DNA from 2 places in the Asticcacaulis solisilvae genome. Region 2 is predicted to be linked to the other one. Evidence: riboswitches for the same ligand, from Rfam matches in the RefSeq annotation. Region 2 holds a riboswitch; the other holds the start of a gene.
What was found. Region 2 has a riboswitch for cobalamin ahead of metE (5-methyltetrahydropteroyltriglutamate--homocysteine S-methyltransferase). Riboswitches for the same ligand answer to the same signal wherever they lie in the genome.
Positions count from the first base shown of each region.

Region 1 (15,257 bases), 1.1 Mb from region 2:
ACGGTCCAGGCCGCTCATCAGCTGATTTCGCTGATTCATGGCCGCATGATCAAGGCGCGGCTGCTCAACTATATCCCGGTGCCGTCGGCGGAAGAGATAGAGGTCGAGGTCCAGTCGGCCATCTTCGTCTTCCTGTCGGCCTACGGCGTCTAGGCGTGAAGCGGCTTTACGCCATCATTGCCGTTATTTCCGCGATCGCCGTTGCGGTGATCGCGCTGGCCGTCATGACCTTCGGGACGGCGGTGGCAGGCGAACGTCCGCAGGGCCGCATGCAGACCTGCACGGCGCAATGGCGTGAAAGCGGCGCCGATCGTTCGGGGTATAAGGCGTTTATCCGGCAATGCCTGAACGCCACGCCGGCGGCTCGGCCTGTTGCTAAGACCAGCGCGCATCCCGGCAACCGCATGAAGATCTGCGGCGCGAAATGGCGGCAGGCCAAGGCGTCCAATGCGACTCACGGCCAGACCTGGCGGCAGTTTTCGACGGCCTGTCTTAAGGGCGCCTAGTCCTGCTGCTCGCGCAGTGACTTCACCAGGTTGAACACCATGGTCTTGGCTGTCTCGTCGTGGCCTTCCTGAGCGAGATTGTACAGGGTCTGCATGACCTCGCCGGCGATCGGCGCGACGTGGCTCTGGTTCCCCACTTCGAAAATCCCCGGCAATACGGGCTTTCTGACTTCGTTGTCGTCCACCAGGGTCTCGGTGACCTTTTCGCCCTCGCGCAGGCCGGTGAAGGTGATCTTGATGTCCTTGTCCGGGCGCAGGCCGTAGAGGGTGATCATGCGCTTCGCCAGGTCGTGGATGCGCACGGGCGTGCCCATCTCGAGAATATACAGCCCCGAATGGGTTTCCGGCGTGCGTGCATTGTTCATCGCCGCGGTCAGCACCAGCTGGACCGCCTCGAAGATGGTCATGAAATAGCGTTCGGCGTCGCGGTCGGTCAGCGTGATCGGGCCGCCCTTGCCGATCTGCGACTTGAACAAAGGCACCACAGAACCCGTCGAGCCCAGCACATTGCCGAATCGGACGACGCAGGCCTGGTGCGTATCGGAAATCTGCGTGCGGATCAGATGTTCGGCCAGCCGCTTGGTGGCCCCCATCAGCGACGACGGCGCCACGGCCTTGTCCGACGAGATCAGCACCAGGTGCTTGACGCCGGCGGCCTTGGCGGCATCGATTACATATTGCGTGCCCAGAACATTGGTCAGCACGGCCTCGCACGGGTTCGACTCGACCATCGGCACGTGCTTGAGGGCGGCGGCGTGGAAGATGACGTCCGGCCGGGCCTCGGCCACTACGGCGGCCAGGCGTTCGCGGCGCCGGATCGAGCACAGGATGGGGTGCGCGCAGCGGTCGGGGAATTCCTCGCGGATGGCCCGGTCGATCTCATACAGCGCCAGTTCGGAGTGATCGACCAGGGTGACATGGCCGGCGCCCAGGGCCAGGGCCTGCTTGCAGATTTCGGAACCGATCGAACCGCCGGCGCCGGTCACCAGGATGCGCTTGCCCGTGTAGAAGGCGCGCAGGGCCTCGGTGTCGAGCTGCACCTGCTCGCGCTGCAACAGCGCGCTCACGGATTGCGCGTCACTGGGATCCGGCAGGATAAGCTGAGGCGCTTTGCCGAAGGAAACCAACCGGTACAAAGAACGGAGCAGTCGGTAGTTGGACAGACTCATGAAAAACCCGGCGAATTCGGCAAGCGGCACGTATTGAGCCGATAGCCAGGATTTTCGCAAGAGCTTTGGCGGTTTTACGGATAAATTTTTGCCCTCAAAACGTGAACCTGCGTTATATGACCGTCAACAGGAGCGACCGGTGGTAGACGTTTTGTTTTTTGGGAAGATGGCGGACATCGTGGGCGCGCGTACCCGGCGGATCGATGCCGGCGGCATGTATCTTTTTACCGTGCGCGACGATGTCTTCAAGAGCGCCCTGAAAGACGGCCGCGTGACGCTTTCCGATATCCGCATGAGCATCAATCGCCGGCAGGTCACAGCGGATGTGGCGCTGAGCGACGGCGACGAAGTGGCCTTCTTTTCCATATTTTCGGGAGGCTGACATGGCGGCCGTCGATATCCGGCTTCTCGAAGACGCGCTCGATCTGGCGGCAGCCAGTGCCGAATTCACCGCGACGCATGGCACCGTGGGCGCCGTGGCCACCTTTGCCGGCATGGTGCGAAGCGAAGCCGGCGCGGTGGATCACCTTTACCTCGACTGGTATCCCGGCATGACCGAGGCCTCGTTCGCGGAGATCGCGGACGCGGCGGTGGCGCGGTTCGATATCTCGGCCATCGCTGTCCATCACCGCTGTGGCCGGGTCGAGGCCGGGCAGGCCATCGTCTTCGTCGCGGCCGCCAGCCGGCACCGCCGCGCGGCGCTCAACGCGGTCGACTACGCCATGGACCGGCTGAAATCCGAGGCGGCCCTGTGGAAGCGCGAGGGCGGACCGGGCGGCGAACGCTGGGTCGAGCCGCGGGCGGAAGACAAGAAGGACCTTGAAAGGTGGACCGATGAGTGAGCTTTCGCATCTCGACGACCAGGGCCGGGCGCGCATGGTCGACGTATCGGACAAGCCGGTGACGGCGCGCACGGCAACGGCCGGGGGGCGGCTGATCTGCGCGGTGGAAACGGTGGCGCTGGTGCGCGAGGGCCGCACGCCCAAGGGAGCGGTGATCTCGACGGCGGAACTGGCCGGCATCATGGCCGCCAAGCAGACCTCGACCCTTATTCCGCTTTGCCATCCGCTGGCCCTGACCAAGGTCGCGGTGGCGATCGCCATCGACGACGCGCTGCCGGGCTTTGTCATTTCCGCTGAAGTGCGGACGTCCGGCCAGACCGGCGTCGAGATGGAAGCGCTGACGGCGGTCAGCGTGGCGGCGTTGACGCTCTATGACATGCTGAAGGCCGTCGACAAGGCGATGCGCATCGAAGGCATCGCTGTGACGTCGAAGTCCGGCGGCAAGGGCGATTGGGGCGGCGCATAAAGGAACGGCAGGGGCCGGAGGCGCCTGTGGTCAAATCCTTCGGCCCTAAAAGAACCGCTGGGCCGGAGGCGCCTGCGGCCAAATCCTTCGGCCCTAAAAGAACCGCAGGGGCCGGAGGCGCCTGCGGCCAAATCCTTCAGCCATAAAAGAACCGCAGGGGCCGGAGGCTCCTGCGGTTCGACATCGACCCGGAAATGTTTAAAAGAACGTGATTATATAAACCAAATTTTTTCGCAGTGCACAACCCCTATTTTGCGTTATTTACTCAAAACATGCGGGTGTGGACGCCAAGCCACAACCGGCGGCCGGGCTGGCCGTAACCGTCGGCCGTTTCATAGCGCGTATCCGTTATATTATCGAGCCTTCCGTACAGCTCAATATGCTCATTTACAGCATAACGGACCCGGATATCGGCGATGGCATAGCCCTTCAGACGCGTCGAATTGGCCGCATTGTCGAAGCTTTCTCCTGACAGGCGAATTCCGCCGCCGAGGTGAATTTTTTGCGACGCAGCATATTCCACATTGAAATTGGCCAGGAAATCCGGCCGGCGGGCCAGGTGGTTGCCGACATAACCGGCCGACTCGTTGCGTGTCGACAGGCTGCTGGCATTGCCGCTGAGGGCGAGGGCGTCGCCGACCTGCTGGCGCCATTCGAGTTCGACGCCCTGTGCCTTTGCACGCGCGATATTGGCGTAGGTGAAGGTCGAATTGTCGAAGTCGATCAGGTCGCGCACGGTTCGCGTGAAAAGGGAAAGCGACACCTGGCCGGCGCTGTAGGTGAAGTCGGCGCCGCCGTCGATGTTGAGGCCCTTTTCCGGCTTCAGCGTCGCCGTGCCGTAGTCGCCGTAGAGCTGGTAGAGGCTGGGGATCTTGATGCCCTGGCCGGCGCTGGCGTGCAGACGCCAGCCGCCCGACAGGGGCAGGCTGAGCGAGGCCTGGGCGATATCGAGGCCGCCGAAGCTCGACGCGTCGTCATGGCGCGCCGACACGGTCAGGTCCGCCGCACCGATGGCCTGCGCCACCTGGCCGTAGAGGCTGCTGACGGTCATGTCGTGGGCGCTGAGCGGCGAATAGGTCGAGGCGGTGCGCATGTCGTCGCGCTCCCACTTGGCGCCGGCGAGGAAACGCGTCGTGTCCGACAGGCGATAGAGCAGGTGGTAGTCTGCCGCCAGCAGCCGGCCGCGGCCGGTAAAGGTCGAGGCGCCGGTGTCGTCATAGAGGTCGCGGCTGGTTTCGGTCAGGTTGACCGACAGGTTTTGCGAACCGTGGGCGAATGTATTGGTCAGGCCCAGCGCGCCCAGGGTCGTGTCGCTCTTGCTGTATTCGCCGTCGTCGCCGAAGGCGTAGGACGGCGGCACGAAGCCGTCCGTGTCGGTGCGGTTGTGGGTGTGGGCCGCCAGGACGTTCAGCGTGGTATGGGCGTCGAAGGCATAGCTGGCCTTGCCTGACAGTTGTGTCTGGGTGAAGCCGTCGCGCTCGGTGCCCTGGTCGTAGGCCGAGACGCCGCGGTCGTTATAGGCCGATGCGAAGAGGCGCCAGTTGAGGCCGCCCGACTTGCCGCCCAGGCCGAGGCGCGCCGAACCGTACTGGTCCAGGCCTTCCAGCGACAGGTCGCCTTCCAGCGGGGCGCGGGCCTGGCGCGTGGTGATGCTGACGACGCCGCCAAGTGCGCCCGAGCCCCACAGGGTCGACAGCGGGCCGCGCAGGACTTCGATGCGCGCCGCGTCGCCGACCGACAGGAGGCCGGCATCGACGCCGCCGCCGACCTGCGACGGATCGTTGAGCGCGATGCCGTCGATCATGTAGAGGGTGTGGTCGGCGCCGGCGCCGCGGATCGAGGTCGAGCCCGATGCGCCCGGGCCGCCATTGCTGACCAGGCTGAGGCTGGTGGTACGCGCCAGCAGGTCGGTCAGGTCCAGCGACTGGTAGTTCCTGATGTCGGTTTCGGTGATGACATCGACGGCCTGGCCGACGCGCGACACCGGCAGGGGCTCGCGCGTCACGGTGACGACGACATCTTCAGCGTGGGCAAGGGCAGGGAGGACAAGCGCTGCCGCCGCGGCGGACAGAAAAAGGGATTTCGACATGAAAGGTCGGCTTTCGGTCAGAAACGAGAGCCGGACAGGGGCGACGACGCGCGTGACCTGCCGGTTCACAAAACACATCGTCTCTAAAGGGAGGCTTCCCCGTTCGCCCGGCACACCTCGACCCGGCAAAGGACGACAGCCACGGCAGGTCTCCTGACTTGCGTCTCGGGCGCTCCATCGTCGTCTTCCCCGAGGCTTCAGGTGACCGGTAACGATGAAACTCGACGCTTACAGTTGCGAGGACAGTCCGGGACTTACACCCGGTTCCCTATTCTCTTCCCTCCCGGGAAGCACCGCTGGCACGCCCGGGCCTTACGGGGGCGGGGGGCGCGCGTCAACCCTGCCCGGACCGTTACCAACAGGGCTGTGGCGTATCGGTCACGCCTCTTCGGGCGTCAGGGTCTGGAGGCTGAGGGCGTGGACAGGCCCCTTCAGTTCCTCTGCCAGCACGGTGTTGACCTGACGCTGGCGGGCCACACGCGACTGCCCTTTGAAGGCTTCGGAGACGATAGTCACGGAAAAATGGCTTTCGCCCCCTTCACGCGCGCCCGAATGCCCACTATGTTTGGCGCTGTCGTCCTGGATATCCAGGCGCACAGGGGCGAAGGCCTGGTTTAGCTTCGATCGGATACGATCAGCGACACTTGCCATGGTCAGGCCTCCCAAGCCCGCGAAATCAAACGTTGTTAAGCTTTAAGGGTGATATTTCATCATATGAGCGATGAATTTAAGTACAAGCCCCGTTTCATGGACATGCGTATTCGTCCACCGAAAGAAGGCGAAGAGAAGACCCGTCGTCCCGAGGACGACGTGTTGCAGCTCAAGCCGGGGCAAAAGCCGTGCGAATGGCCCGAGTGCCACAAGGCCGCGACGGCGCGTGCGCCGAAGTCGCGCGAGATGATGAACCAGTACTATAACTTCTGTACGCTGCATGCGTCGGAATACAACAAGAACTGGAACTTCTTCTCGGGCATGTCCGAGGGCGAAGCCCGGCGTCATCGCGAATCGATCTCGACGGGCGACCGTCCGACCTGGGCCTTCCGCGCCTCGCGCCTGTCGCGCGAAGCGGCGAACATCGCTGCCAAGGGCACGCAGGCCAAGGGCTTCTACGATCCGCACAGCGTCTTTGGCGCCGGCGCCGCGCCGCAGCGCGAAGCCCCGCGTCCGGTCGAGAAGCAGTACGGCAAGATCGAACGTCAAGCCTTTGCCGACCTGGACCTGGAAGCCGGGGCGACCTGGGACCAGATCCGCGTGCGTTACACCGAGCTGCTGAAGCGTTGCCACCCGGACAATAACGGCGGCGACCGCTCGGCCGAGGACAAGCTGCAGCGGGTGATCAAGGCGTACAAAGTCCTCAAAAAGATGCAGACGTCGTAAAAGCCCTGAATTTGGCGATCTGCGTCGCAGTCGTCGCTTGCGGGTATTTAAGTATACCCGCTGCGCTAGCCGGCTAGCATCTCATCCAAATTGAGGGCTTTTCCGGTCCGCGCGGGTTGTTGGCTGGTACTCCGCAACGCTCTTGCCAAGTTCTGACATATAGGCCTCCTAATCTTCGGATCAGGAGGCCTTGTCATGTCCGAACACCATACCGGCGGGTGCCAGTGCGGCACCGTCCGCTTCATCGTCGAGGGCGCGTTGGGGCGCGCCTCGATCTGCCATTGCCGCATGTGCCAGAAGGCCTTTGGCAACGCCTTCGCCCCCTTTGTCTCGGTGCGCGGGGCGACGCTGACCTGGACCAGGGCCGAGCCCGCGCGCTTCCAGAGCTCGAACCTCGTCAAGCGCGGCTTTTGCCCCAACTGCGGCACGCCGCTGACCTATGAGGCCCCGGACGGTACGGCGCTGGCCATCTGCGCCTTCGACCATCCCGAAACCATCGTTCCCGACATCCAGTACGGCGTCGAGGCGAGGATCCCCTGGGTGGCGCACGTCAATGACTGGCCTGTGCGCACGACGATGGAGGACCTGGCGGAAGCTCCGTTCCTTGACGAGATCGTCAGCTACCAGCATCCGGACGCGCCTTAACGCGGCCTTGGTTCCGGGCTATACTTCCGCCATGGAAACGCTCGCACCCTGGTCGGCCTTCCGCCGCGCCGCTGCCCGGCCTGCGGTCACGGCCCTTGTCGCCATGGCGGCCGGTGCGGCGATCGGGCTCAATCCATGGGCCTTGCTGTGGGCGGCGGGTGCGTGGGTCGTCCATCGTCGCGCGGCGAGCGAAACCCTGCGGTTCAAGGTCCTGGCCTGGGGCCTGTGCGCCGCGACCGGTTTCGCCATGGTCGTCCACATGGTAGCCGGCCAGATGATCATGGGCGGCCTGTCGGCGGTCGCGGCTGTCACCACGCTGTTCGTCGCCTTTCTCCCTGATGCGGCCGACCTGATCGACAACGCGCAAATGACCCGCCCATCCAAGCCCTGACACTTTTTAACTCAATCGCCGCATGGCTCCTCGCACGAGCTCGGGGCGCGCGGTCGCGCTTGCCCAAAGGGCGTAAGCCCTTTGGGAGTTCAAAAAAGTCTCGAAATGTTCACATAGAGGGTTGTGTCAGGGGCTTGAAAAGCTTAGCTGAAACCCTGTCCGTACCGTCCGTTGAAAGCGAAAGAAGTCATGTCCGCCGAACTTGAATATGCCGATCCGCTGCTGAACCTGAAACCCGACAAAAAGGTCAGCATTCGCGAGGTATTCGGCGTCGATTCCGACATGATGGTGCCGGCCTTCAGCCACCGCGACAGCCACGTGCCCGACATCGACGAGGCTTACCGCTTCGATCCGCAGACGACCCTGGCCATCTGCGCCGGTTTCGCCTTCGATCGTCGCGTCATGGTCCAGGGCTTCCACGGCACCGGCAAGTCGACGCACATCGAGCAGATCGCGGCGCGCCTCAACTGGCCGCTGGTCCGCGTCAACCTCGACAGCCACGTCTCGCGGATCGACCTGATCGGCAAGGACGCCATCGTGCTCAAGGACGGCCAGCAGGTCACCGAATTCCGCGAAGGCATCCTGCCGTGGGCGCTGCAGCGCCCGGTCGCGCTGGTGTTCGACGAATACGACGCCGGCCGCCCGGACGTCATGTTCGTCATCCAGCGCGTCCTGGAAGCGCAGGGGCGCCTGACCCTGCTCGACCAGAACAAGGTCATCAAACCGCACCCCTTCTTCCGCCTGTTCTCGACGACCAACACGATCGGCCTCGGCGACACGACTGGCCTCTATCACGGCACCCAGCAGATCAACCAGGGCCAGATGGACCGCTGGTCGCTGGTGACGACGCTCAACTACCTCAGTCACGAGGCCGAGGTCGGGATCGTCCTGGCCAAGGTGCCGGAGTTCGATACGCCGGAACGCCGGGGCATTATCGACGCCATGGTTCGCGTCGCGGACTACTCGCGCTCGGCGTTTGCCAATGGCGATATATCGACCGTCATGAGCCCGCGGACCGTCATCACCTGGGCGCAGAACACCCTGATCTTCAACGACGATCCGGAACTGGCCTTCCGCCTGAGCTTCCTCAACAAGAGCGACGAGCTGGAGCGCCATACCCTGGCTGAGTTCTACCAGCGCGCTTTCGGCAAGGATGTGCAGGAATCGGCGCTGAAGGTCCGGGTGATCTAAATTCCGGACTTCGGAGTGGTATGGAGGTCCGAGCTGACCCCTCCACCGCTTCGCGGTCCCCCTCCCCATCAAGATGGGGAGGAGAATTCTCGCAAGACACTCCTCCCTACGCGTAGCGTGGGGAGGGGGACCGCGAAGCGGTGGAGGGGTCCTTTCCACAAGCTCCGTACCTCCCATTCACCCTCGTTCCCGCCGCCATGCCGCCCAAAACGACCATCCTGTCCGAACCGTTCCGCAAGGCGCTGACGCACTCGACGCGTGCGCTTGCCGAGTCGCCGGAGCTTGAGATCGTCTTCGGCGCCGACGGCCCGCGCCGCGACGGCAACAAGCTGATCCTGCCGCATCCGCCGCGCGACCTAGCGCCAAAACAGGCCCAGGCCGCACGCGGCGTCGCCGACCGGGCAGCCCTGCGCATCGCCCACCACGACGACAGCATTCACGCCCGCGCCCGGCCGCGCGACGACGCCTCGGCGGACGCGTTCGACGCCCTGGAAGAGGCGCGCCTCGAAGCCGTGGGCGCCCGTGCGCTCATGGGCGTGCGCCAGAACCTGCATGCCGCCATGCTGACCGAGCTGGAGCGCAAGGGCACGGGCCGCAAGGAAGACAAGGCCGAGCTCAACTTCGCCGAAATGTTGGGCCATCTGGCGCGCGAACGCCTGACCGGCGATCCCGTGCCGGGCCTGGTCGACCGCGTCGTCAACCTGTTCCGTGGCGATATCGAAGGCAAGGCCGGGGCGCGGCTGGCCGAGCTGCTGCCGCTGATCCACGATCAGAAGCGCTTCGCCGACGCGGCGCGGAAAGTGTTGACCGACCTCGACCTGACCGACGACAGCCTCGACGCCGAACGGGAAAAGCAGGACCGCGGCGAGGACGAGCAGTCCGAAGGCGAGGTCGACGCCGAGCCCGACGACAAGGACGACACCGAGACCGAGGACGAGGCCAAGCCCGAGGCGCCGGAAGAGCGTGCCCAGGGCCAGGACCAGGCCGAGGAGGGCGAGGACGACTACACCCAGATGCAGGGCGACCCGCAGATGGCGTCGGAATCGGCCACGGACGAGATCCCCGACGGCGAGGCCGGCGAGGCGCAGTTCCGCGACGAACAGGCCCCTGAAGGCAAGGCAAAGCCGGAATACGAGATCTATACCAAGCAGTTCGACGAGGTCGTGACCGCCGAAGAGCTGTGCGACCCGCAGGAGCTGGAGCGCCTGCGCGGCTTCCTCAACGCGCAGCTGGCGAATCTGGCGAACGTGGTGTCGCGCCTGGCCAACCGCCTGCAACGCAAGCTGATGGCGCAGCAGAACCGGTCATGGAATTTCGACCTGGAAGAGGGCGTGCTCGACGCGGCGAAACTGACGCGCGTCATCATCGACCCGTCGGCGCCGCTGTCGTTCAAGCAGGAAAAGGACACCGAGTTTCGCGACACGGTGGTGACGCTGCTGCTCGACAATTCCGGCTCGATGCGCGGCCGGCCAATCATGGTCGCCGCCATGTGCGCCGACATCCTGGCGCGGACGCTGGAACGCGTCGGCGTCAAGACCGAGATTCTCGGCTTCACCACCAAGGCGTGGAAGGGCGGGCAGTCGCGTGAGGCCTGGGTGCGCGCGGGCAAGCCGCAGGCGCCGGGGCGTCTCAACGATCTGCGCCACATCATCTACAAGGCGGCCGACAATCCGTGGCGGCGGGCGCACAAGAACCTCGGCCTGATGATGCGCGAGGGGCTGCTCAAGGAAAATATCGACGGCGAGGCGCTGCAATGGGCCTATTCGCGCCTGGTCGGCCGGCCCGAACAACGCAAGATTCTGATGGTGATTTCGGACGGTGCGCCGGTCGACGATTCGACGCTGAGCGTCAATTCCGGGCACTATCTCGAAAACCATCTGCGCAAGGTGATTGCCGATATCGAAGGCGCCAATCGCGTCGAGCTGGTGGCGATCGGCATCGGCCACGACGTGACGCGGTATTACCGCCGGGCCCTGACGCTGATCGACGTCGAGCATCTGGCGGGCGGGTTGATGGATAAGTTGACGGAACTGTTTAGCGAGCCCTAGGGGGGATATATGAGGCGCTGGCATTCTTCTTTCTCCTCCCCATCGATAGATGGGGAGGGGGACCGCGAAGCGGTGGAGGGGGCGAAGCTAAAGGAAGAGGACAGTTTCGGGCCTGCCTTGCGCTTGCTGAGGCTGTTCTCCGGTTCCATTCACCGCGTACGGACGGATGGCGCGAAGCCAAAGGAAAGGGACCCCTCCACCGCTCCGCGGTCCCCCTCCCCACCTTCGGTAGGGAGGAGAGGCTTGGCGTCGGTTCTCGGCGTCTGCGCTTTGATCGGCGCTGCTGGTTTCGCCCACGCCGAGCCCATCCCCTACACCCAATCCGCCACGGTCAGCTTTCGCACCCTGCCGGCGGTCGCCGATCCCAAGCCGCTCAACGCGCGCGTCCACTATGTCGGCGGCTATGAATTGACAGCGCACGGCACGGACATGCTGGTGGGTTTGTCCGACCTGCAGATCGAGCCGGACGGGGAAACCCTTCACGTCGAGGCCAATTCCGACTGGGGCTGGATCGTCCGATTCGACCTGAAGCCCGACGGCAAGGGCGGCATGGCCGACAGCCTGCTGGAGATCGATCAGTTGCGGGGCACGGACGGCGAACCCTTCGCCGACAAAACGTTCGGCGACGCCGAGGACCTGGCCTACGATCCCGTGACGCACGACCGTTTCGTATCCTTCGAAGGGCAACAGCGTATCATCCGCTATCGCGCGCCGCAGACCTTCAAAGGCCAGGGCGAGGTCCTGCCGGTGACGGGGCTGCCGCTGTTTCCGGCCAACCAGGGCATGGAGGGGCTGACCTATATTCGCGAAAAGGACGGCGATTCGCTGCTGATCGGCGTCGAATCGGGCGGCTTCTGGCGCTGCCCGGTCAAGACCTGGGCCTGTACCGAAGTCCACGGCCCCGCCGTGCCGGGCTTTCTCTACATGCTGACCTCGCTGGCCGTGCTCGACTACGACGATCCTCAGCGCGACCACGATATCCTGACGCTCTATCGCTACTACGACCCGTTCACCGGGCCGCGCAACGTGCTGCGCCTGACGCGGCTGGAAGGCGATCAACTGGTCAAGGTCGAGGAGCTGGCCAGGATTGCGCCGCCCCTGCCTTACGACAATTACGAGGGCGTGGCGGCCCTGCGCACCGCCACCGGCTATCGCATCTACCTGGTCTGCGACGGGCTGCACGCCGGCGACAAGCCCAAGATCCTGGTGTACGACTGGGACATGTAGCCGTGTCTCTTTCCAGGCTGCCGCGCCTTGAACGCAGCACCAGGCGCGATATGAGGGTGGCATGATGGATGCCTGGCTTAGAGCCGTCTGTTTGTGGATCGCCGTCTTTGCCGGGACCGTCGCCCTGGCTTGCCTGTTTTTTCCGCCGGTGCGGCTGATCCTGGTTCCGGCCACGGCTTTCGTCGCCGGAACGGCCGTGGTTCTCTTCCTGAGGATTTTGTTCAGCCCGGCCTGCCGGCGGGGCATCAACGCCATAAACGAAGACATGCAAGGAAGCGGTTCCGGGCGGGGACGGCCGATAAGATTTCGGGATCCGGACTGGGGGCTGTTTGGCCGCAGGGCCGGCACGGCGGCACTGCTCGGGGTGCGGGCCGTTCTTTTTCTCGGGATGATGCCGCTGGCCTTGCTCCAGCACTGGGTGGGCATGGACGTGGTCAAGCTCTGGGTCGCCGGCACCTTCGTCGCCATGGAACTCAGCATTATATACGCGGCGCTGTCGCGGCCGGCGGCATAGCCAACAAAAAACCCGGCCTTGCGGCCGGGCTTTCAGATATTCGGAAACCGAAAAAGGCTTAGGCGGCGGCTTGCGCCAGCTTGTCCTTGATCTGCTTCTTCAGGCGACGGGCGCGCAGGCTGAGGTCGGCGTCGTCGGCCTTGATCAGGAAGGCGTCGAGACCGCCGCGGAAGTCGAGCGTGCGCAGGGCGGCGTTCGAAACCTTCAGACGGAAGGACTGACCCAGCGCATCCGAAACGAGCGCGGTTTGACGGAGGGACGGCAGGAAGCGGCGCTTCGTCTTGATATTGGAGTGGCTCACGGAATGGCCGACCATCGGGCCTACACCGGTGAGTTCGCAGCGACGCGACATGGTATCCACCTTGACTAATAGAATGACGGAGACGCCCGCGGCGGACCGGGGCTGTCGAAGAGGCGCTTCCATAACCAAAGCTTGGGGGCAGGTCAAGCATAAAACCGCCTTGTGACGCCACCGCCTTCGCGCCGGGCCTGCCGCCGATCTCAGGAGAGGGCGCGCAAGTCGCCGGCGTCGGCTTCGTCCAGGTAGATGAATTGCGGCGCCTTCACCCCGGCGCGTTTGCGAATCTCGACCAGGCGGTCCGATTCGAAAAAACGCCTGGCCGCGTCCGCCGAAGTCCACTGGGAAAAATGGATGACCTTGTTGGGATCGGCATGGTCGCGCAGCACCTGAAACCGGCGTTCTCCGGCCTCATGGCGAATATCGGCGGCGTCGTCGAATACCGTCTTCCAGGCCGTGTAGTCTTCGACTTCGTGGATGATCAGAACGAAATCGCTCATGTACAGGGTCCTTAAAGGCAAATCCGGCGGCACAAGCCTCTTGCGGCCCGCCAAGTGGCGCAGCATAGTCCGGAAATCGGGGAGGGGACATCCATGATTGCAAAATTCTGTTTGCCGGCGGTGCTTGCCGGTCTTCTGTTCGCCACGGCCGCAGGGGCGCAGGCCGGCGTGGAGGCGCACGACGCCCCGCAGCCGGCAGGGGGCGGAACCGCCAGCATCAGGACGCTGCCCGACGGCCGCACGGTCGCCACTCTTAACCGCAGGTCGAAGACCTGCAAGGCCGGGCAGATACCCATCGCGACGGGCGGGCCGGCGACCATCACCAACACGAAGGGCACCAGGACCTACCCCAAGGGCGTCCTTATCTGCCTCGATCCGGCCGATTTCGGCGGCGGCGCCAGGGTGAGTGTCGAGGGCGGCACGGTCGTCGTGAAACCCGAAACGCCGGCCACCCCCGCACCCTGAGTCCGGGCGTCAGCCGGAAGCCGCTGCCCAATCCCGGGTAAGCCGCACCGTGGCGCAGGCCGGGACGCCGCCGCGCCCTGTCCCGTTATAATGCGCACACAGCCGTTCCCCGGATTTCAGGGCCTCGATCGCGGCCCAGCCCAGATCCTTCAGCGGCACCTTGGCGCGCCCGGTCCAGGCCGGGCCCGATTCGCCGTGGATGCACAGATAGACGAAGCGCCCGGCGGGCGGGCCCTGCACGCAAGGTCCCAGCAGGCGGGGGCGGCCGTCGGGCAGGGCGCCGTCGACCGTCACCGCGAAGTCGAACGCTTGCGCGTCCGCAGACCGGCGGGCGGGCGGCAAGAGCACGGCCTTGGCTGTGGCGCCCTGCTGCAGGGCCATGGCGAAACCGGGGACCGGGTGGTCGACGACGATGCGCAGGGGCAGCTCGAAACGGTCAGCGCGCATGGCCGGCCTCCATCAGGTCGGCGGCCTCGTCCAGGCCGCGGAGACGCGCAATGTCAGCCGCCGTCTTGCCCGCCGGATTGCGCACGCCGGGATCGGCGCCGTGTGCCAGCAGGATGCGGACGACATCGGCGGCCGGGTCTTCGTCTTCGGGCAGGCAGAACAGGTGCGTCGGGCTCTCGTCGCCGGCCAGGGCATCGGCGATCCGTTCCGGCTCGGCGTCGAGCACGGCGTTCAGCCGGCCGGTCAGTCCCAGCCAGCACAGGCCCCGGACGTCACGGCTGAGCGGCGCCAGGCGCGCCGTCAGGTGGGGATGCCCCAGGACGCGCGACCAGGTCAGCGGCGTGCCGTTCCACCGCCTTTCGCGCCGGTCGATATCCGCGCCGGCCGCAAGCAGGCGGTCGACGGCCTCGAGCGAGCCTGACTGCACCGCGCGGTGCAGTGGCCCGATGCCGTCGTGATCCAGCGCTTCGACCTGGGCGCCGAGGTCGAGCAGCAGGGCGACGGCGGGGGCGTTGCCGAGCTCCGCCGCGGCCAGCAGGGTCGCGGGGTGGCGGATCAGCTCGGGCTGGGCGGCCAGCAAGCCCTGTGCGGCGGCCGCGTCATGGCGCAGGACGGCGGCGCGGAAGGCGTCGATCCCGCTCAGGGGGACGGGGGCCGCGCCGTGGCGTTCCAGCAGGGCCACCATGTCGAGGAAGCCCGATAACTGCGCCATGGCGTGGATGGGGCGCTTGGAATAGGCGTGAGGCGCATTGGCGTCGGCGCCGCGCGCCAGCAGCCATTCGGCGCGGCCGATATGGTTCTGCCCCACGGCATTGCCCAGCAGGTAGTCGAGCGTGCTTACCCCCAGGTGATGGCCCAGCCGGCCTTCGCCCTTGACACGCCAGGCGTCGAGCACGCCCCTGGCCTCGGCATACCGCCATAGCACGTCGTACCAATGGGTGTCGGTGCCGACGATCGACACATTGTACAGCGACTGGGAATCGTAGGCGTCCGCCCCGGCGTCGATCAGCAGCGCCACCAGCGCTTCGGCCTGGGGGTGGCTGGGGCGCGCGCCTTCGCCGAGGCGGATGGCGCCGGTCAGC
Region 1 is NZ_CP166196.1:1,192,839-1,208,095, forward strand. Features, by position in the region: gene AB8717_RS05535 (TetR/AcrR family transcriptional regulator) at 1-153, shown strand, start outside; gene AB8717_RS05540 (hypothetical protein) at 156-506, shown strand; gene AB8717_RS05545 (SDR family NAD(P)-dependent oxidoreductase) at 503-1,573, opposite strand; gene AB8717_RS05550 (MoaD/ThiS family protein) at 1,764-2,057, shown strand; gene AB8717_RS05555 (molybdenum cofactor biosynthesis protein MoaE) at 2,059-2,517, shown strand; gene moaC (cyclic pyranopterin monophosphate synthase MoaC) at 2,510-2,983, shown strand; gene AB8717_RS05565 (TonB-dependent receptor plug domain-containing protein) at 3,249-5,072, opposite strand; cobalamin riboswitch at 5,199-5,386, opposite strand; gene AB8717_RS05570 (BolA family protein) at 5,451-5,723, opposite strand; gene AB8717_RS05575 (J domain-containing protein) at 5,787-6,449, shown strand; gene AB8717_RS05580 (GFA family protein) at 6,645-7,094, shown strand; gene AB8717_RS05585 (hypothetical protein) at 7,126-7,485, shown strand; gene cobS (cobaltochelatase subunit CobS) at 7,675-8,676, shown strand; gene cobT (cobaltochelatase subunit CobT) at 8,874-10,724, shown strand; gene AB8717_RS05600 (esterase-like activity of phytase family protein) at 10,968-11,951, shown strand; gene AB8717_RS05605 (hypothetical protein) at 12,013-12,465, shown strand; gene rpmB (50S ribosomal protein L28) at 12,524-12,817, opposite strand; gene AB8717_RS05615 (putative quinol monooxygenase) at 12,967-13,263, opposite strand; gene AB8717_RS05620 (hypothetical protein) at 13,357-13,728, shown strand; gene AB8717_RS05625 (DUF5990 family protein) at 13,738-14,175, opposite strand; gene AB8717_RS05630 (ankyrin repeat domain-containing protein) at 14,165-15,257, opposite strand, start outside.
Region 1: it holds a riboswitch for cobalamin, as region 2 does, so the genes downstream of both, AB8717_RS05565 (TonB-dependent receptor plug domain-containing protein) here and metE (5-methyltetrahydropteroyltriglutamate--homocysteine S-methyltransferase) in region 2, are expected to answer to the same signal.

Region 2 (15,257 bases):
CCTGAACGCCGCCATCTCCTTCCTGGGGCCATACGCCACCTCTGAAAAGAACACCGACGCCATCGTGCAGAAGGTGCTGGACCGCACCGAAGCCCGCGCCAAGGCCCAGGCGGCCGAAAGTGTGCACTCGGCGCAGGGCCAGGGCATGCTGATTGCCCTGATCGCCGGCATTGCCGCCGTCGTCGCCGGCGCTTTCGGCGTCATGATCGGCCGCAGCACGTCGAAGTCGATCGGCGCCATCGCCGACGCCACCCGCCGTCTGGCGGCGGCCGACATGTCGGTCGATCCGCGCCAGCTGCAGCGTGGCGACGAACTGGGCCAGGTCGTCCAGGCGCTGGAAGTGTTCAAGGACGTAACCCAGCAAAGCCGCGCCCTCAGCGCCGAACACGAAGAGGCCGCCCGCGCCCGTCTGGAACGCGCCGCCGAGATGGAAAGCCTGATCGGTGGCTTCAACAGCGAATTCGCCGGGCTGATCCGTGGCGTCGAAAAGGCGTCCGGCCACCTCGAGCAAAGCGCTTCGATCCTCAACACCGCGTCTTCGGACAATGCCAACCGCGCCCATTCGGCGGTGACCTCGATCTTCTCGGTGCGCGATTCCATGAGCGCCGTGGCGGCCGCCTCGGAGGAACTGGGCGCGACGATTTCCGAAGTCGACCGCCAGGCCTCGGCCTCGGCCGATGTCGCCCGCGAAGCGTCGCAGCGCGCCGACCAGACCCGGTCGGTGGTGGGCGACCTGACCCAGGCGGTCGCCCGGATCAATGAAATCGTCGACCTGATCTCGTCGGTCGCCAAGCAGACCAACCTCCTGGCCCTCAACGCCACCATCGAAGCGGCGCGGGCGGGCGATGCCGGCCGTGGCTTCGCGGTCGTGGCGCACGAGGTCAAGAGCCTGGCCGACCAGACGTCCAAGGCGACCGAGGAAATCCGCAACCGGATCGGCGATGTCCGCCGCGCCGCCGACCGCACGACGCATGAAATCGGCAGCATCGCCGACGTCATCGTCCAGATGCAGGGCATTTCCGAAAACACCTCGGAATCCGTGCGTCAGCAGGTCCAGGCGACGCGCGAAATCACCGTCAGCCTGTCGACCGCCGTGCAGGGCGCGGGCGAAGCCTCGGCGACGATCGAGGAACTGAACCGCTCGGCCGCCGACGCCGGCGAGGTGTCGGGCGCCGTGACCGAAGCCTCGCGCAGCCTGTCGAACCAGGCGGACGAAATGAAGACCGTGGTCGAGACCTTCCTCAAGCGGGCGGCCAACCTCTAAAGCTTGGCTTTAATGCAGCCAGACGTCCGGGACCGCGGTGACTTTCGCCGCCGGTCCCGGATGCACATTGAGCAGCATGATCTGCGGCGGCGCGTTGAAACGGACGGGAATCCCACTCGATCCCAGACCTCGCGTCACCACCAGGATGCGGTTGCCGATTACGGTCCAGCCTTTGGCGGTATCGTTGGTGTGGCGGCAGACGGTGATCGGTGCGCCGATCAGTGGAAATCGTACCTGTCCGGCGTGGCTGTGGCCTGACATCTGGATGCCGACACTATTGGACGCCCAGTCGAACAGGCCGGGATTATGCGTCAGCGCAACAGTCGCCGCCCCTTTCGGCGCCTGGGCTTCAGTGCCGGGGAAATCGGGATGCTCGGTCTGGCCGTCCTCGACGCCCAGGATCCATACATCACCTTCCGGTCGTGCGATCCGCGCCGCCTGGTTTTCCAGCAGCCTGACATGCGTCGTCGCCAGGATCTTGCGCACCGTGTCGCAATCCCACCAGCAGTCATGATTGCCCATGATGGCGTAGACGCCATACCTTGCCTGGAAGGCGCCAAGCGTGCGCAGGCCTTCTTCGTCGAGCGCGATCTGTTCCGGCGGACGCAGGGGCCGCGCGCCGAATTCCTTGCGGCCCTTGAAGACATCGCCGCCGATATAGTCTCCGGCAAACAGAACGACATCGGGACGCATGGCATTGACGCGGGCGGCAATGCTGCGCACCCGCGCCGGCGTCATGTGCAGGGTGTCCATATGCAGGTCGGACAGCAGGACGACGCGCAACGGCGCCGTCGTCTGCGGCCACGACGGCGTCGCGACATCCAGCTGCGTCAGGGTCAGGCTTTCCGGCTCGAACCAGAAGGCCACCGCCGCCGCCCAAGCCAGCAAGACGCCGGCTATCGCCCAAATGATTTTCCCCCGGCTCATGGGGGTTGCATAACACGGTTCCCTTGCACGAGAAAGGCAACTTTTGGGTTGCTATTTATAAGGCGCGTGGCTAAAAAAGCGCAACCATGGAGTTGCCAATGACTGACCGCATCGAAAAGACAATCATGCTGAAAGCGCCGCTGGAAAAGGTCTGGCGCGCCATTTCAGACTCGGCGCAGTTCGGCAGCTGGTTCGGCATGAAGCTGGACGGCCCCTTCGTCGCGGGCCAGGACATCACGGGCGCCATCGCGCCGACCACCGTCAATCCGGATATCGCGAAGATGCAGGAACCCTATGCGGGCAAACCGGTCCTGCTGCGTATCGAGACGATCGAGCCCATGACGCGCTTCGCCTTCGGTTGGCACCCTTACGCAACCGATCCGGACACGGACTATTCGACTGAGCCGATGACTCTTGTCACCTTTGCCCTGTCGGAAACCGAAGGCGGGACACGGCTGGTGCTGACCGAAGCCGGCTTCGAAAACCTGCCCGAACACCGCCGCGCCGAGGCGTTTAAAATGAACGACGGCGGCTGGACGGCGCAGATGGGCCTGATCGAGGCCTACCTTGCACGCTGAGGTCTTCGCGGCGCTGGGCGATGAGACGCGACTTGGCCTGATCCGGCGTCTGGGCGAAGGCGGTCCTGCCTCGACGGTGCGTTTAAGTACAGGTACCGGCATGACACGCCAGGCGGTGACCAAGCATCTGAATATGCTCGGCCGTGCCCGCCTGGTGCGCCATCGCCGCCAGGGCCGGGAAACCCTGTGGGACATAGACCCGGAAGGCTTCGATGCGGCGCGCGCCTTCATCGATGCGATGTCGCGGCAATGGGACACGCGCCTCGAAGCCCTCCGGCAGTTTGTCGAGGATTAGGCGTCTTCTCGCAACGCCTTCGCCGCCGCGACCATGTTGACCAGGGCCGGCTTGACCTCTTCCCACTTGCGCGTTTTCAGGCCGCAGTCGGGATTGACCCATAGCTGCGTGTCGTCGAGGCGTTGGCGGGCCAGCGACATCAGCCCGGTCATCTCGGTGACCTCCGGCACGCGCGGGCTATGGATGTCGTAGACGCCCGGCCCGATCTCGTTCGGATACTTTTTCGACGTAAAGACATCGAGCAGCTCCATCTTCGACCGCGAGGTCTCGATCGAGATGACATCGGCGTCCATGGCGGCGATGGCGTCCATGATGGCGTTGAATTCCGAATAGCACATGTGGGTGTGGATCTGCGTTTCGTCCGCCACGCCCGAGGCGCACAGCCGGAAGCTTTCGACCGCCCAATCGAGATAGGTCTGCCAGTCGCGGTGGCGCAGCGGCAGGCCTTCGCGCAGGGCGGCTTCGTCGATCTGGATCATCCGGCAGCCGGCGGCCTCAAGGTCGGCAACCTCGTCGCGGATGGCCAGGGCGATCTGACGGCAGCTTTCCGAGCGCGGTTGGTCGTCACGCACGAACGACCAGTTGAGTATGGTCACGGGTCCGGTCAGCATGCCCTTGACCGGCTTGCCGGTCAGCGATTGCGCGAACCACCACCACTGCACCGTCATGGGTTTGGGACGTGACACGTCGCCGAACAGGACCGGCGGGCGGACATAGCGCGATCCGTAGGACTGAACCCAGCCGTGTTTGGTGAAGGCAAAGCCCGACAGCTGTTCGCCGAAATACTGCACCATGTCGTTGCGCTCGAATTCGCCGTGCACCAGGACATCCAGCCCGATCTCCTCCTGCCAGGCGACGGCGCGCGCCGTTTCAGCCTTGAGAAAGGCTTCGTAGCCCTCCGCGCTCAGCTCGCCCCTGGCATGGGCCGAGCGCGCCTTGCGGACTTCGGCGGTCTGGGGGAAGGAACCGATGGTCGTAGTCGGAAAGGCGGGAAGGGCGAACTGCGCGCGCTGGACCCGGGCGCGGGCGGCGAAGGCGCTCTTGCGCTGCCCGTCGGCGGCGGTGACGGCGGCCAGGCGCGCGGCGACCGCCTTATTGTGAATCTTGGCAGACGTCCGGCGCGCCGCCGCGGCCTGGGTCGAGTCGTCGAGCAGGGCAAGGCTCGAAACCGAGTCCTCGTAGCCGCCGCGCAACGCCCCGGCGACCGTCACCAGTTCGCTCATCTTCTGCACCGAGAAGGCCAGCCACGACCGGACGTCGGCGTCGAGCGCGTCTTCCAGGTCGAGATCGATCGGCACGTGCAGCAGCGAGCATGACGGCGCGATCTGGAAGCGGTCCTTGCCATGGGCGGCGATGACCGGCTCCAGCGTGTCAACGATCGCGGCCAGGTCGGCGCGCCAGATATTGCGGCCGTCGATCACGCCCAGCGACAGGACCAGGCCCTCCGGCGCACGGTCGAGGACAGGGTTCAGTTGCTGCGGTTTACGCACCAGATCGATATGCAGACCGGCGACGGGTAGTCCAACGGCCGTGTCGAGGTTTTCCTCAAGGCCGCCGAAATAGCTGGCGACGATGATCTTCAGGCCGGGCACCTGTTCGGCGAACGTCGCATAGGCGACCTTCAGGGCAGCCGTTATGGCCGGCTCGCCGTCGAGCGCCAGCACGGGCTCATCCACCTGCACCCAGTCGGCGCCGGCGTCGCGCAGGCGCGTCAGGATATCGACATAGACCGGCGCCAGGCGATCGATCAGCGACAGCGGATCGAAGCCTTCGTCCGTGCTCTTGCCCAGCTTCAGGAAGGTCACCGGCCCGACCAGAACCGGACGCGTGTGATAACCCTGGCGCTTGGCTTCCAGGAACTCATCGAGCGGCTTGAACGAGGTCAGGTGGAAGGTTTGGTCGCGCGTGAATTCCGGCACCATGTAGTGATAATTGGTGTCGAACCACTTGGTCATTTCCTGCGCCGGCACGCCGTGGCCGTGATGATGGACATGGCCGTGTTCGCAGGTTTCGGTGTGGCTCTTTTGCGAGCCGCGCGCCATGGCGAAATAGGTGCCGAGGTCTGCTTTTGCGCCGTAGATGGCTGGAATGGCGCCCACCATGAAGCTGGTGTCCAGCATCTGGTCGTAGAGCGAGAAATCGTTCGACGGAATGATATCGACGCCGCGCGCCTTTTGCCGTGCCCAGTTGGCGGCGCGAAGCTCAGCCGCCGTCTGCAGCAGCGCCGTCTGATCGGTCTTGCCAGCCCAGTAGGATTCGAGGGCGAATTTGAGGTCCCGTTTCAGGCCGATGCGCGGTGTCCCGAGCGTGGCGACGGGCAGTTGGAGGTTTGACACTTTGGTCCCCGTAATGATCGGTCGGGGAGTTTCAGGCACACGTCGGCGATAACGATCCGTATACGGAACGAAAAGACGACGCAGCCCGCGGCCCACCGCCCGGGTTGGATATGCGGTCGGGGCAGGTCTCCTGGCTCGCGGGTCACGGCCTTGATCCGCCTTCTCGGGCCGGTCCGTGTCGGGACCTGTCCAATGGCATAGTGGATCTTGGCTCGCCGCCTACAGTTGCGGGGGCAGCGCCGGCCTTGCACCGGCTTCCCTCTTGGCCGTGATGCACGCAACACGGAACCTCGACCCTGCCTGTATGCGGCAGGTCGGGGCCAAAGTCAATAAAGATATAAAGATATCTTTATATGGTTATATTATTGAACGTCGTCGCCGCTCGGCTTGTAGACGATGGCGCGGTGCTGCGGCGCCAGCGCCGCGAGCAGCTGGTTCTGCGCGGCGAACGGCACATGGTTCTTGTCCATCGCCTTTTGCAGGTCCTCGACCAGGGCGTTGAAGTCGCCTTCGTGGATGCCGATCTTGGCGTGCGTCGCGTTCATCTCGCGGCCGGTATAGGTGCAGCCGCCGCCCAGGATCTGGCAGAATTGCAGGACCAGCATGGCCTTGATGTGCGGAATCTTCTGCGGCTCGAAAAAGCCGTTGATGCGCGGATCGGCCATCACATTGACGAACAGGTCGTCGGTAATGTGGACCAGGCCGTCATGGCCGCCGAACGCCTTGTACAGATGGTCGTCGTGGGCGATGACCGGCGCGGCGGGCGGATAGGTTTCCGCCTGGGCCGTCGCCGAAACGAGACAGCCGGCCAGGGCGATAACGGGGGCGATACACAAGAAACGCATGGGATGATCCTGATCAGAAGCCGGCTTGCAGCGAGGCGTAAAAGCCGGTCTGGCGGCGCGTGACGATATTGCCGAGGTCGACATAGGCGACGGTCAGCGACAGGTGGCGGTTGAAGGCATAGGCGGCGAAGGCGTCATAGGCGGTGCCTTCATGGGCGACGGCCAGGTTGTCGGGCTTGGCGCGCACCTCGGCGCCGACAGCCAGCCGCTTGCTCAGCAGATAGGCGGCCGAAGCCTCGAATTCGGTATGGTATTTGTCGTCGATGCCGCCGAAACCCAGTATGCCGTACTGGTTGGCCTTTGTTTCGCGCACCGTGGCGTTGAGCAGCAGGCTGTGCGCCAGCAACAGCTTGGTAGCGCTGAGATAAAGGTCGGTACCCTTGCCGCTGCGCGCGCCCAAGGCTGTGACAAGGCCCGCCTTGTCGTTGGACTTGTACTGCACGCCCGCCGAAATCTGCGGCAGCCAGCGGTCCTGGTCCAGCACGGCGTCGCCGATCAGCCGCACCTTGGCGCCCAGCGTCGTCTGGTTGATCGTGTAGCCGTAGCCCAGGCCGAGCGCTGCACCGACGGCCTGCGTGTCGAACGCCTGGCGCGACGCCGACAGTTCGATGCGGTTGTCGACGCTGAACAGCACGCCTTGCGAGGTGATCTTGTAATCGGTGGTCTTGATTTCGGTGGCATAGGCGTTGCCGCCGAACTGGCCCGCGCTGTCATTGCCGCCGATGACCGCCCAGGGTGTAAGGCCGCCGCCGGCCGAACCTTCGACCTGGCTGACGCCGCCGGTCAGCAACAGCTTGCCGCCCGTCACCGGAATGGACTGGGCATGGACGGCTACCGGCGCGATCAGCAGCAGGGCCGCCATCCAGGCACCGGAATACAAACGCTTCATTACCTGTACTCTTTGCAAACAAGGTCTTTCCCGCGAAATTATGACAGACAGCTATTAAGGACGGGTGTCCGTCCGGCGTGTCATTTGCGCACAGTTTTTCCACGTTGCGCAAAAATTTCCGAAAAAAGCACACTTCGTGGGATGACAAACGACGAGACATCGGCCATATGACGCGTCTCATCGCTTTTTGTTCCCTCCCATTGGTCTTCGGGTCCCTCACCGTCATGCGCGACTTTTACCGTATCCGCCGCCTGCCTCCGTACGTCTTCGAAGAGGTCAACAAGGTCAAGGCTCGGCTGCGCGCGGAAGGCGTCGACGTCATCGATTTCGGCATGGGCAATCCCGACATGCCGACGGCGCCGCACATCGTCGACAAGCTGGTGGAAACCGTCAGGAAGCCCAAGACGCACGGCTATTCCGTGTCGAAGGGCGTGCAGGGCCTGCGCAAGGCCATGGCCGGCTATTACGACCGCCGCTATGGCGTGAAGCTCAATCCCGATACCGAAGTCGTCGCCACGCTCGGTTCGAAGGAAGGCTTTGCCAACCTCGCCATGGCGATTACGGCGCCGGGTGACACGGTCATCTGTCCGAACCCGGCCTATCCCATCCACGCCTTCGGATTTTTGATGGCTGGCGGCGTCATCCGCCACGTTCCGGCCCTGTCGCCGGAACAATACCTGGCCGGTATCGACAAGGCGGTGAAGCATTCGGTGCCGACGCCGTCGGTGATGATCGTGTCCTACCCGTCGAATCCGACGGCGCAGTGGGTCGATCTCGACTTCTACAAGGAGGTCATCCGCCTGGCCAGGAAGCACGATCTGCTCGTGCTGTCCGACATCGCCTATTCGGAAATCTATTTCGACGACAATCCGCCGCCTTCGCTGCTCCAGGTCGAAGGCGCCATCGAGCGTTCGGTCGAAATCAATTCGCTGTCCAAGACCTACGCCATGGCCGGTTGGCGCATCGGCATGGTGGTCGGCAATTCCGAAATCTGCGCGGCGCTGGCGCGGGTCAAGTCCTACCTCGACTACGGCGGGTTCGCGCCGATCCAGGTGGCGGCGGCCGCGGCGCTCAACGGACCGCAGGACAATGTCGACGACATCCGCGCGACCTATAAATCGCGCCGCGACGTGCTGATCGACTCGATGAAGCGCGCCGGCTGGGATATCCCGCCGCCGCCGGCTTCGATGTTCGCCTGGGCGAAGATTCCGCCGAAGTTCGAGCATATGGGGTCGATCGACTTCGCCAAGCTGCTGATCGAGGAGGCGCACGTCGCCGTGGCGCCGGGCCTGGGCTTCGGGGAATATGGCGAAGGCTATGTCCGCATCGGCCTCGTCGAGAACGAGCATCGCATCCGCCAGGCCGCGCGCAACATCAGGAAGCTGTTGCAGCCGGAGTCCAAACCTGCGTCGAAAAAGGCCGAAACGGTAGATTAAGTCCGTCCGCCTTCGGAAAATTCGCGCGATTGACGTTTTTGCGACAATCGCGCCACACCCTTGGCGTGTCAGGTGTTTACCATGCTTAGGCTTTGACAAGCGCTTAAAATTGCGCTTCACTCCGACTATTGTGCAGTGCACACGTTTTTGCACGAACTTGACAATATTTGCGCGGACTTCACATCGACGGTTGCGGGTTACAGCCCTATCCCTGTCCGGTGTCGTCTCAGACAATTGAGGTGTAGCGTGGTTAGTGTTGAATTTAACATGGACTCGCCGTCGGAACAGGATGCGTTCCTCGGTGCGTTTTTCAAGTTTGTAGAAGCCGCCTCCATTCAGAATACCGATTCGATCTCCGTCCGTGCCGACACCCATGGCGCCAACCAGGTCAAGGTCGTGACGTTTGAAGACGCCATCCAGGCCGATCAGTTCCGCACCTACTGGACGCAACGCCGCCGCTGGCTGGGCCTTTAATTTCATATGTCCGTGATTGAACCGGGCGTGCGCACCCGTTAGGGTCGGTGCGTCTCCGATTCCCGGTCTCTTATGCTGCGCCTCAGGCATCTCCCTCTTCGTTATCGCCTGCCGCTTATCCATGGCGCCCTGTGGCAGCTTGTCCGCTGGCGGTCGCGGCACTGGCCCAAGGCCACGCCGCATGATGCGCTCAAGGCCGGTGATTTCGTCGTCTCGGGCTTTTTCAACGAGTCCCTGGGCATAGGGCGCGCCGGCCGGCTGTCGGCTGCGGCGCTTCGTTCGGCTGGCTATTTCATTACCGAACACGACCTGCGCCCTGCCTTCCGGGGTATCCTGAAAGGCAGGGCCGAGCTGCCGGGCAGGGGCGGCGTCTGGTATATCCATGCCAATCCCGCCGAACTGATGGTCGCGCTGCTGGCCCATGCCCCGGCGCAGTGGGCCGGCCGCTACCGTATCGGCTACTGGGCCTGGGAAACCCCGAAGGTGCCGGCCAGCTGGGTCTGGATGGCCGACTTCCTGCACGAAATCTGGGTGCCCAGCCGCTACGTCCACGACGCGCTGTCTCAGGCCTTTACCGCCGAAGGTCGGCTCGACCTGATCGACCGGTTGCGCCTGATGCCGCATCCGGTTCCGCTGCCTGTGGTCAAGGGCCATGGCGAGCGCAATGCCCTGCGCGAAGGCTTCGGGCTACAGCCGGGCCTGGTCGAAGTCCTGTCGCTGTTCGACACCAAGTCGTCGGCCGTACGCAAAAATCCCTGGGGCAGCATCGAGGCCTGGACCCGGGCCTTTCCCCAGCCCGCCGAGACGGCGCGCCTGACGCTCAAGGCCAGCGACCTCGGCGACGACCGCGCCACGGCGCAGCGCCTGAACGCCATCCTCAATGAACGCGAGGACATCCGGCTGGTAACCGAACGCTTCAGCGATGCCGACATGGACCGCTTTTCCGCCTGCTTCGATATCGTGCTGTCGCCGCACCGCTCCGAAGGTTTCGGCCTGCCGCTGGCCGAGGCCATGGCGGCGGCCGTGCCGGTGATCGCTACCGGCTATTCCGGCAATCTCGACTTTATGAACAGCGGCAATGCGCGGCTGATCCCCTTCGCCCTCATCCGCATCGACGATGTCGACGGTCCCTATACCGGCCTGGAGAAGGATCCGGATCAGGTCTGGGCCGATCCGGATCTCGATGCCTTAAGCGCCGCGATCCGCGAACTGGTCGAGTCCCACGCTCTGCGGGAAGCGCTCGGCAAGGCGGGCCGGGAAGCGGTGCGGCGCCTTTCGGAGCCGTGGCGGGCGGAGAGTCTTGCCGCCCAGCCATTCAACGCGTGGCTCTGAAGGCCCGCCAGCCCGCGACGCCGCACAGCAGGACGAAGGCCGCCGCGATGACCATATGGCCCTGAAGGTCGGCCTTGCCGTGCAGCTCCATGTCGGTCATGAAGCCCTGCCAGACATAGACCATAAGCCCGCCTGCCATCACGGCGAAGCGTTGCACCGCCGTCCATGAGCGGCCCAGCGTAAAGACCGCCATAAAGGCGACGAATGCGACTTCGCAGCCCAGCATCAAGGCCACGCCGACCGTCCACGGCCAATGCGCCAGCGCCGGTCCGAGGTGTTCGATGATCATTAATCCGGACCCGGACAACAGGGCTGCGCCGAACAGGATGGCCGCATGCGGCGCGGGCTTTCCGGTGGTTTCGCTCGGCTTCGGCCACAGCAGGGCCGCGACGATCAAAGCAACGACGACCAGCCCGTTGCCGACCAGTTGCGGCACCGACGCCATGAATGGCACCTGCTTGTAGGTAAAGACCGCGATCAGGGCCGAACCGGCCAGGAAGACCAGCGCGAACAGGGGAATGGTGACCGGCCCCAGCCAGCGCTCGGTCCGCTTGTCGTTATAAAGCGTCTCGGTCAGGGCGATCGGCACGCTCATGCTCCAGATGACATGGATGGAGATGACGAAAATCACCCAGGGCAGGGCAGTGCCGATGGCCGGCAGATAGCCGAAATCGAGCAGGCGCAGGTGCATGTAGTTGGGATTGAACAGGGACTGCGTAATGAAGCCCTCTTCGATGAAGCCATAGGCCGTGGCCAGCAGCACGATCGACGGCCAGCCCTTGCCGGTGCGGCGGACGACTTCGCGGATCAGCAGGGCGCCCGATCCGTACATGGCGGCCATCAAAGGCAGGATGGCGATCATCGACATGGGCAAACTGCCCAACAGATATTCGCCGACCAGCGGCGACAACAGGAACAGCGACAGGATCGGGAACAGACGGCGCATGGAAACATCTCCTCAATATCGTCTGATAAACAGATAATCTAATATTAGACAATCTGCAAATGGATTATATAAGATTGTTGAAACTGCCGCCGCGGCCCCCTATGTTCACCGTCCAAGGAGATGCCCATGAATCCGATCCATCCTGCGCCGCTCGACGACGAAATCGTCCAGGTCCATGCGCGCAGCTTCGGATACGTCCTGGCCCACGTCCACGGCCTGTTCAATGCCCGCCTGGCCAGGGCGCTCGAAGGCTCGGGGCTGCATATGGGCCAGGTCGTCGTTCTCGCGACCCTGTGGGCGCAGCGCGAACTGCATCAGGAAAGCACCCTGACCCAGACGCGGTTGGCCCAGGCGTCGGGCATCGAAAAGTCGTCCCTGGTCCTGTTCCTCGATGCTCTGGAAAAGGATGGCTGGATCGAACGCCGCCGCCATCCCACGGACCGCCGCGCCCATATCATCCACCTGACCGACAGCGGCGTCGCCCGCTTCGGCGAGGTCGGCGTGCGGCTGCAGAAACAACAGCAGCTCAATCTGTCAGTTCTGACGGCCCACGAACAGGCCGACATGCTGCGCCTGATGACGCGGTTGTTGCAGCATTTGCAGGCGGAATAGGCGCCTGGCTTGACTCTGCCGGGCTTTTGCGGCATTGCAGCGGCCCACATCCGCGCAAAACGCTTGCGCCCTTGTCCAGACCCCTTCGCGATCACGTCAGGCCCTTGCGCCACAGAGGATCGGAAGGATCCCCGTCAGCGCGTCGCGCCCACGGGGATTTTTCGTTTGGATAAACGGCGCAGGCGATAAGCGCAACCTTAGGAATCTGGCATGTTTGACAGCTTGAACGAGCGCCTTTCGGGTCTCTTCGACCGCCTCTCGGGGCGGGGCGTCCTTTCGGAAAAGGACGTCGACGAAGCCCTGCGCGAGGTCCGCGTCGCCCTTCTCGAGGCCGACGTCGCCCTGCCGGTAGTGCGCCAGTTCATGGACAAGGCGCGCCAGCTGGCCACCGGCGAAGAGATCATCAAGGCGGTCAAGCCGGCCGACCAGGTCGTCAAGATCGTTTATGACGGCCTGATCGACATGCTGGGCGGCGAAGAGCCCGAGCCGCTCAATCTCAACGCCGTTCCGCCCGTCGTCATCCTGATGGCCGGTCTGCAGGGTTCGGGCAAGACGACGACCTCGGCCAAGCTGGCCCTGCGCCTGTCGAAGTTCGAGCGCAAGAAGGTCATGATGGCCTCGCTCGACACCCGCCGCCCGGCCGCCATGGAGCAGCTGAAGCTGCTGGCCGAACAGGTCGGCGTCGACTTCCTGCCGATCGTGGCGGGCCAGAGCGCCGTCGACATCACGCGCCGCGCGCTTCAGGCCGCGAAAATCCAGGGCTTCGACGTCCTGATCCTCGACACCGCCGGCCGCACCACGCTCGACGAAGCGCTGATGACCGAGGCGGCCGAGATTGCGAAGATCTCGAACCCGACCGAAACCTTCCTGGTCGCCGACAGCCTGACCGGCCAGGACGCCGTGCGCACGGCCGCCGCCTTCCATGAACGCCTGCCTTTGACCGGCCTGATCCTGACGCGCGCCGACGGTGACGCCCGCGGCGGGGCCATGCTCAGCATGCGCGCCACGACCGGCCTGCCGATCAAGTTCCTGGGTGCCGGCGAAAAGGTCGAGGCGCTCGACGTCTTCGACGCCCGCCGCATCGCCGGCCGTATCCTGGGTCAGGGCGACGTCGTGGCCCTGGTCGAAAAGGCCGCGCAGGAGCTGGATGCGGCCAAGGCCGCCGCGACCGCGCGCAAGATGGCCAAGGGCCAGTTCGACCTCAACGACCTATCCGACCAGTTGCAGCAGATGAAGCGCATGGGCGGCCTGGGCGGCATCATGGGCCTGCTGCCCGGCGTGCAGAAGGTCAAGAAGCAGATCGACGAACTGAACATCAACGACAAGACCTTCGACCGCCAAGTGGCGATCATCTCGTCGATGACCAAGATCGAGCGCAAAAAGCCCGACCTGCTCAATGCCTCGCGCAAGCGCCGCATCGCGGCCGGCGCTGGTGTCGAGGTCCAGGAAATCAACCGCCTGCTCAAGCAGCATCGCCAGATGGCCGATACCTTCAAGGCGATGTCGCGGTCCAACGGCCGTGGCGCCATGGGCCAGATGGCCAAGATGTTCGGCATGGGCGGTGGCGGTGCCGCGCCTTCCCAGGCCGATCTCGAAGACATGGCCAAGAAGATGGGGATCGACCCCAATGCGGCCGGTGGCGGCGTGCCGAATGTCGATCTCGACAAGCTGAAAAATCTCGGCGCGGGTTCCGGCCTTCCGGGTCTCGGCGCCAAACCTCCTTCGGGCCTGTTCGGTGGCCTGCCGGGCTTGCCCGGCGCAAAGCCGTTCGACCCAACTAAGAAATAGTAATCCCCCCAATTCCCAAAAATTACCAAGGAAATTGAAATGCTTAAGATTCGTCTGTCCCGTGGTGGCTCCAAGAAGCGCCCCTACTACACCATCGTCATCGCCAACTCGACGGCGGCCCGCGACGGCAAGTTCATCGAAAAGGTCGGCACCTACAACCCGATGCTGCCGAAGGACGCCCAGCGCGTCACGCTGAAGGTCGAGCGCATCGCCGAATGGCTCAAGAAGGGCGCCCAGCCGACGGACCGCGTCGCGCGCTTCCTGTCGAAGGAAGGCCTGGTCGAGTGGAAGCACGGCAACAACCCGCAAAAGGGTACGCCGGGCAAGAAGGCCCAGGAACGCGCCGCCGAGCGCGCCCAGCGCGAAGCCGACCGTCTGGAAGCCGAAGCGGCTGCCAAGGCCGAAGCGGCCGCTCCGGCCCCGGCTGCTGACGAAGCCCCGGTTGAAGCCGCCGCTGAAGAGCCCGCCGGCGAATAATCTTTTCGCCGCATGCGATAAGGGCCGGAGTGCAAACTCCGGCCCTTTTCATTTGAAGAGACATCGCAAAATGGCGGAAACATGGGCGATTCTTGCAAAGTCGGGTTCCCCCTTCCGTCACTCGCTCCGCGAGCGCCACCTTCCCCGTAAACGGGGAAGGAATTAGACTATCACACTCCCTTCCTTCCCCGTTCACGGGGAAGGTGGCTGGATCGGCGTCAAGCCGAGCCAGACGGAAGGGGGAAGCGGTGGTAGCTGCAGGCGATTCTGCTTCATGTAAAAGTCATAACGCTCCAGAGATATCCCCATGAGCAAGACCGAGCCCCAACTGATCTTCGTCGCCCAGGTCGGCGCCGCCCACGGCATCCAGGGCGAATTCCGCCTGAACAGCCATATGGACGACCCCGCAAGCGTGCTGGAATATAATCCGCTGCTGGGGGCGGACGGCAAGCCGGCGCTTGAGATCACCACGGCGCGCGAACACAAGGGTGCGCTGATCGTCCGTGCGAAAGAAGCGCCCGACCGTACGGCGGCGGAAAAGCTCAACGGCCTGAAGCTCTATATCGACCGGGCAGAGCTGCCCGAGGCCGAGGAAGACGAATATTACATCACCGACCTGATCGGCATGGCGGTGGTCGATGTCGACGGAAACGCGGTGGGCCGCGTGCTCAACGTCGACAATTTCGGCGCCGGCGACCTGCTCGATATCCAGCCGGAAACGGGCCCGAGCTTCTATCTTCTCTTCACCAACGACAATGTCCCCGAAGTCCGGCTGGACGACCGGGTCATCGTGGTGGATCTGAGCGGGATTTAGCGTCTGTAAGGGACCCCTCCACCCCTTCCTTGCGCTTGCCAAGGCTATACCTTGGCTACGCTCACCCTCCCCACGCTTCGCGTAGGGAGGAGAAATCGAGCTCAGCCGCTCCTCCCCATCATCGATGGGGAGGGTGAGCGCAGCCGAAGTACAGCTTCGGCAAGCGCAAGGAAGCGGTGGAGGGGTATCTTTCTTAGTGTATCCCGCCGGCGGCTTCGATGCGCTGGCCGTTGATCCAGCCGGC
Region 2 is NZ_CP166196.1:71,421-86,677, forward strand. Features, by position in the region: gene AB8717_RS00325 (methyl-accepting chemotaxis protein) at 1-1,264, shown strand, start outside; gene AB8717_RS00330 (metallophosphoesterase) at 1,274-2,191, opposite strand; gene AB8717_RS00335 (SRPBCC family protein) at 2,290-2,769, shown strand; gene AB8717_RS00340 (ArsR/SmtB family transcription factor) at 2,759-3,064, shown strand; gene metE (5-methyltetrahydropteroyltriglutamate--homocysteine S-methyltransferase) at 3,061-5,400, opposite strand; cobalamin riboswitch at 5,504-5,708, opposite strand; gene AB8717_RS00350 (group I truncated hemoglobin) at 5,763-6,245, opposite strand; gene AB8717_RS00355 (DUF3034 family protein) at 6,259-7,134, opposite strand; gene AB8717_RS00360 (LL-diaminopimelate aminotransferase) at 7,359-8,570, shown strand; gene AB8717_RS00365 (hypothetical protein) at 8,838-9,044, shown strand; gene AB8717_RS00370 (glycosyltransferase) at 9,117-10,376, shown strand; gene AB8717_RS00375 (hypothetical protein) at 10,360-11,322, opposite strand; gene AB8717_RS00380 (MarR family winged helix-turn-helix transcriptional regulator) at 11,449-11,934, shown strand; gene ffh (signal recognition particle protein) at 12,145-13,722, shown strand; gene rpsP (30S ribosomal protein S16) at 13,762-14,199, shown strand; gene rimM (ribosome maturation factor RimM) at 14,507-15,013, shown strand; gene AB8717_RS00400 (SDR family NAD(P)-dependent oxidoreductase) at 15,207-15,257, opposite strand, start outside.